2 regions of the Enterococcus avium genome follow, and region 1 is predicted to be linked to the other one. Evidence: riboswitches for the same ligand, from Rfam matches in the RefSeq annotation. Region 1 holds a riboswitch; the other holds the start of a gene.
What was found. A riboswitch is a leader RNA that binds a small molecule or an ion and turns the genes downstream of it on or off. The one in region 1 is predicted to bind thiamine pyrophosphate.

Region 1 (3,131 bases):
TCCGCCGATCACTGGTAAGCGTTTATTACTTAATTGCGCCTGCAATACCGCTTCAGTGCTTGCCGGTTCTACCGCATCAAAATCAAAGGATGCTTCTTTTTCCATGTTTTTATCAATTTCATTTCGATCCATTTTCGCTACGGCATACCGCTCACCATTATATTGCATCAAAAAATATTTGATTTGATTGTTAAAAATCAAAGCCAAGCCTACTAACAATAATAAGAAAAGAAAAATATTTATTAGCCAATTTCTTTTTTTCTTCATCACATGCCTCCTGCATTCTTGCGCTAATCATATCATACCCTATTAAATCTCGTGATACTACTTTCACTTAATAGAAAAAATTTAAAAAAATGAAATAAACAGATGGTAGATTCGTTATTTATTAAAATGATTTTATATGTTAAAAAGGTGCTTTAATGTTGCAGTTATTAAGGGGTTTGTAATCAAATTTTAAAATAAAAGATACGAGCTTTTTTTTTATTATTGAGTTAAAATGATTGTGACGACTATTAGAAAGGGTGAAAATTTGTGCCAGAAACGTTATTTGCTTATATTGATTCCACAAGTAATGCTGTGCTCTCAAAAGGTTTTTCACCCAGCGATTTTGTTGATGGAATCGTTCATCAGCCGAAACATTTGTTATTGCTAGATCCAGTCGCAGAAGCTGGAGAATACGAGCCCCATACAGGTTTGAAAATCGTTAATAGTCCTGATCAAGTCCAACAATTTTTTAACAACAAGGTATTCACACATTCAAAAGGAATTAAGTGGATTGATTTTAATGATTACGCAATGTTGAAGGAACTAACTCCATTAGAAATTTCTGAACTACTATATTTTGGGCATATGCGAACACATCTGCATTCACCCTTTTTTTATAAATTACAAAATAATTTCGTCTATTTTAATTTGGGAAACGAAACGATGCGTGTATATTATCGCTACCTGGATGAATTCTATCGTATCTTAGCTAGTAAGTTGACTCGAATCGTCTTAGAAAAAGTTAACGATCGCCGATCTTTTTTCCGCAAAGGCTCTTCAGTTGCTCCCTTAGATGGCGAACTGTTGAAGGAATTATATCCGATCCTACAAGAAGGTGCAATTTTTTGCCTCAGTCAATCTGAATTGAAAAATCGCGTTTACAGCATCCCAATATTCTTATCCGATGAAAAAGGTTGGCGCCGCAGTCCTAAAAACTACAAAAAGGAACAACAGATCGCGGAAATCACTTACGACACTGCCAAACAGCTTTGGACACTAGACATTGAGAATGATGATCCAGTCTTTTCATTCCGATAAAAAAGCATTTGCCTACACAGGACAAATGCTTTTTTTGCTATCTATTAATGACTTTGTTTTTGAATTAAATGGCGATCCTTCGGCAAATACAATTGCGGTGCCTTTTCTGCGACCACAACAGCGACAATAGCCGTCACAACGGCGGTTGCTAAACCGCTAACTCCATTCATAACAAGAGAAAAGATCCATGGATTCATTCCCCATAAAGCATAACTTCCCCAAAACACCACGCCAGCAATAAAATGCCAGAAAAATCGTGCTCCTGTTCCGATAAATGTTCCGAAAACAATATTCCTTCGCACGCTCCGCATATCCTGCTCACTCAAAGCTTTTTGAACCTTTTTCGCATATAATCCAGCAAAACCGGCAAAGGTAAACGCGATTGGATACTCGATTAATACTTGAACAACGCTGAGATAAACAACCTGACTCGCTGGAAAATGCAAGATTCCCCAAATGAAAGCTGCCATCAGCGCGGGCTTCAACCCACGGCGCAGAGCAAACAATGTCAGTGGGATCATTCCCAGTGAAATCGTGAAGCTGCTGCCGATAGTGGTCGGTATAAAAGATAATACCAACGCTAAGGCTGCCACCACTGTTCCTTCCACTAAAATTCTTGTCTTATACATAAAAAAACTCCTCCTTTTGAACATACAGTCCACAAAGGAGAAGTAAATATCTTTACTTCATCACAATTCCTACGCTCGAATAACCGAAACAGGTACTAGGGTTTAGAGTAATCTCAATCTCAGCCCGAGGGCTCCCCTTTGCGACAGTATTATTCTATTTTCTAGTACATCCAGAGTATAACAGATGTCGGTTTGCTCGTAAATGTATAAAATACTTTTATCGGGAAATACTTTCTTGATCCCCACTTGGTGATAAGGTCGTCACCTTTTTGATCCGATCAATCGTCAACATCACCAATTGATTATCTTGAGTACGGATAACGATAGAATCATTAGTCACCGCTTTAGGCAGCCAACCAGAGATTGTTTGAAATTTTTCTTCGTTGTTTTCATCCTGAACTTGAATGACTACTAAACTATTCTGTAGAGATGCCATTTTCAGTTTGAGAAAAATATTCTCATTGGCCTGCTCTTGAGCACGTTTTTCAGCAGAATCATTCAAAAAATCCGAGATGAAACGATACGACGAATTTGAAAACAGCTTGATTAAATTCTTCTTGGGCTTCTCGTTTTTAGTCATTCAGCTTCCTCCTATCAAGAGCATGGTTACGTAGTTTGATTTTACTTAAATTCAAACGAAAAAACAAGGAATCTAATCCATTTCAAAAAAAGTTAACCATTCGTTTAAACCTTTCTGAATTAAATCATAGGTTTCTTCAAAATTCCCTGTATACCACGGATCGGGAATTCCTTCGCCTGTGCAGCCCGGAACACGATCTAAATAAAGATAAATCTTGTCTTCAGTTCCTGCTGGCGCCATCGCTTGCAGGTCACTGACATTTTCTTGATCCATCCCAATAATGTAATCAGTATCATAAAAATCTTCCTTCGTCACTTGACGCGCACGCATTCCTTTGGCCGAAATGTGGTGCTGCGCTAGTATTTTTTGTGTTCCAGGATGAGGTGGATTTCCTACTTCCCAGCGACTCGTAGCTGCCGAATCAACGTCAAAATCAGTCACATGTTTTGTTTTAAAGGCATCGCGAAAAATTGCTTCTGCCATAGGTGAGCGGCAAATATTTCCCATACAAACGAATAGAATCTTTTTCATGTCATACCTCCTGTGCTATAGTCAATTTATCGAAATGAAATGAGGGATTGTAAATGAGTAAAATTTATCTTTCCGCCAAACTGCCA
Region 2 (3,131 bases), 200 kb from region 1:
TGTTTTTCAAAAGCGCTTGATTTATAATTTCTATATTAGTATTTGGCGAGTGAAAAATGGTCATAGTTATCCAAAAGGAGAGCTGCGGACTGAAGGATTGTTTTTGCCTATGGATATCGAGTATAAGAAACTAAGACAAGCCGTTCGAGAAGGTTTAGATCTAGAATTGACACCAGAAATGGTGAGGGAAGGCCTATGGTTAATTTTTTCTGATTCGATCGTATTCAGCTTTCAACACCGTGAACTTGCTATGACAGATAATGCAAACTATCAGCAGCTATTTATGCGTCATTATGAACTCGTGGAAGAATACAATGAGATGCTAGGCTATCGATTAGAAAAACAAAGCAGAATTGACTTAGCGACAGTTTTATCAAATGATTTTTATATGTATGATCCCCAAGGGCAATATGTCTGTTTACTATGGCGTAACAGAACTATGTTTTTATCGGAAGCATCAAAAATGTATAGTCGCGGTGTAGAAAAAATAACGAATTTAGTAAAAAGATTTGTAGCGAAATATGAGATGTATCAGGAAGAAGATTTTATCCGTAACTATGTCTATCTACTGATTACGATGGAAGAAAGGTGTATGGAATGGTTGGCAAATCAAGAACCACTATTAAAAGTTTTGTTATTATCTGATTTGACGCCTACAGAAGAAAGCTTTTTAGCGAAACAAATTTCTGATACAATTTATGGAAACTTCATAATCAATCATTTTGAGAATCTATCAGGAGGAATCGCTCAGTTGCATTATGAGTTGAAAAATTATGATTGCTTGATTACTACAGGTTCAGCTGAAGGCTTGCCGAATGATTATCCCGTAGTCGTAATTGATCCTTTTTTAACTAGTCAAAGTACACGTTGGATACAAGAAATGATCAGTGAGCTTGAAGAAAAACGGAATTTGGTCACTATGATAGAATAGTAGCGAAAGAAGGTTGAGTATGGATAATAATAGTATGGAAAAAATCAATCAATTTCGCGATGAACGAAACTGGCGTCCTTTTCATAATGAGAAGGATTTAGCCTTGTCGATCTGCTTGGAGGCGGCTGAACTATTAGAGCTTTTTCAGTGGAAAGATTCCGAAGAAGCGAGGACACAAACGGAGCGATTGAAGGAAGAATTAGCGGATGTACTGATTTATTCTTACATGATGGCAGATAATTTGGACTTTGATATTAACGAGATCATTAGTGAGAAATTGAAGAAGAATGCGATTAAATATCCGGTAGAAAAAGAGTAGATATTCGATACTAAGTCGCAAAAAAAGCAGAATTTTCTGCTTTTTTTATTCATGTAATTCCAACGGTAAGCCATCTGGATCAAAGAAGAAGGTCATTTTCTCTCCAGTAAAATCATCGGTTCGCAAAGGCTCGCAATCAATACCGTGACTATTTAAATAAGCGACTGTTGCTTCGATGTCCGTTGTTTTAAACGCAAGATGGCGTAAGCCTGCTGCTTCTGGAAAGCTAGGACGCTTTGGTGGATTTTTAATAGCGAAGATCTCTAATTCCGCATCATTTAGCTGTAAATCCAATTTATAATCTTGGCGTTCTGGTCGGAAATTTTCACGAATGATTGGCAGACCAAGAATATCTACATAAAAATGTCGTGCCTTTTGATAGTCTGAAACGATGATAGCGACGTGATGGATGGCAGAAAAAGCTGGTTTTTGCATGAGTAGGTCCTCCTTTTTTCTCATTATAAGCTAGTTGGAATAAAAAAAGTATGTTATACTCCAATCAATTGAAGAGAAACATTTGGGGTGCTTTTTGGCTGAGATTATACCCATGGAACCTGATGCAGTTAAAACTGTCGCAGGGAAATGTAGCTAGTTGACTGATCGTACCCGACCATTTTGTTTTGGTTGGGTTTTTCTGTCTTTTACTCCTTTTGTTTCTTGTAGAAAGGAGTTATTTGTCGTGGAAAAAAGTAAAATTCATAAGCTGACGTTATTGGCTCTAATGATCGCATTAGATGTTGTGTTGTCTCCCTTGATGCGGATCGAAGGGATGGCGCCGATGTCCAGTGTGATGAACATTATCGCTGGAGTGTTGCTAGGACCATTTTACGGAACAGTCATGGCGTTAGTCTGTGCATTGATACGGATGACGATGTTGGGGATTCCGCCTTTAGCATTGACGGGTGCAGTATTTGGTGCATTTTTTGCTGGTTTATTTTATCGTTTAGGAGGAAGACTGATTTGGTCAATGCTGGGTGAAATCGTGGGTACAGGAATCATCGGTTCGCTCTTATCCTATCCTGTAATGGTCTGGTTTACAGGGAGTCAAAATGAGCTATACTGGTTGATTTACACTCCGAGATTTGTCGGAGCAACGTTGATTGGTTCGGCGATTGCTTTTGTTGTGTTGGTTAAATTGCAGGAAACAACGATTTTTAAACGCTGGCAGCGGTTGTTTTCAAGTGAAAGGATGTTTGGATGATCAAAACGAATATTTCAAAGGGATTTCCATTAGAAAATGCTCCGTTAGTTCATTGTATAACCAATGAAGTAACCTGTGAAACGGTCGCAAATGCACTGCTTTACGTTGGTGCAAAGCCGATTATGGCTTCTGATCCTCGGGAGTTTGAGGAATTATTTCAACAAACAGATGGGTTGCTGCTGAATATCGGACATCTGTCGGAAGAACGTGGGACCAGTCTGTTGGCAGCGAGCAAACTAGCAAATAGCGTTCATAAGCCAACGGTGGTAGATTTGGTCGGTTATGGCGTCAGTCGGGTTCGAAATCAAGTAGGGCGTTCGTTGGTGGCGGAAAATCCAACAGTAGTGAAAGGCAATATTTCTGAACTACGGAATTTTTGCGGGCTGTCGAGTCAAGCTCGTGGAGTGGATGGTAGTGAGCTAGATCAAAGTGAGGAAGCAATTGCTGAATTATCGGAAGCTATGCAGAAGTTAGCGGCTCTTTATCCGAAGACCACGTTCCTAGCAACAGGTACTCAAGATATTATTGTCGATCAAGAACGTATTTTTCATTTAATGAATGGTGTGTCTGCGTTGGATCGTTTTACCGGTACAGGCGATGTTGTAGGTGCGTTGATTGCAGCTTTATTAGGCAGCGGAATGAAAGCGATTGATGCGGCTGTAACTGCGGTTAGCTATTTT

Region 2: linked by a shared signal. The riboswitch ahead of thiW (energy coupling factor transporter S component ThiW) and the one ahead of thiT (energy-coupled thiamine transporter ThiT) in region 1 are both predicted to bind thiamine pyrophosphate.

What each region holds. Positions count from the first base shown of each region.
Region 1 is NZ_NBSL01000002.1:2,979,071-2,982,201, reverse strand. Features, by position in the region: gene AUF14_RS14930 (class A sortase) at 1-267, opposite strand, end outside; gene AUF14_RS14925 (hypothetical protein) at 535-1,305, shown strand; gene thiT (energy-coupled thiamine transporter ThiT) at 1,350-1,934, opposite strand; TPP riboswitch at 1,984-2,082, opposite strand; gene AUF14_RS14915 (hypothetical protein) at 2,152-2,514, opposite strand; gene AUF14_RS14910 (low molecular weight protein-tyrosine-phosphatase) at 2,587-3,045, opposite strand; gene AUF14_RS14905 (2-hydroxyacid dehydrogenase family protein) at 3,099-3,131, shown strand, end outside.
Region 2 is NZ_NBSL01000002.1:2,779,025-2,782,155, forward strand. Features, by position in the region: gene AUF14_RS13910 (helix-turn-helix domain-containing protein) at 1-931, shown strand, start outside; gene AUF14_RS13915 (nucleotide pyrophosphohydrolase) at 951-1,250, shown strand; gene gloA2 (SMU1112c/YaeR family gloxylase I-like metalloprotein) at 1,296-1,685, opposite strand; TPP riboswitch at 1,759-1,848, shown strand; gene thiW (energy coupling factor transporter S component ThiW) at 1,972-2,451, shown strand; gene AUF14_RS13930 (hydroxyethylthiazole kinase) at 2,448-3,131, shown strand, end outside.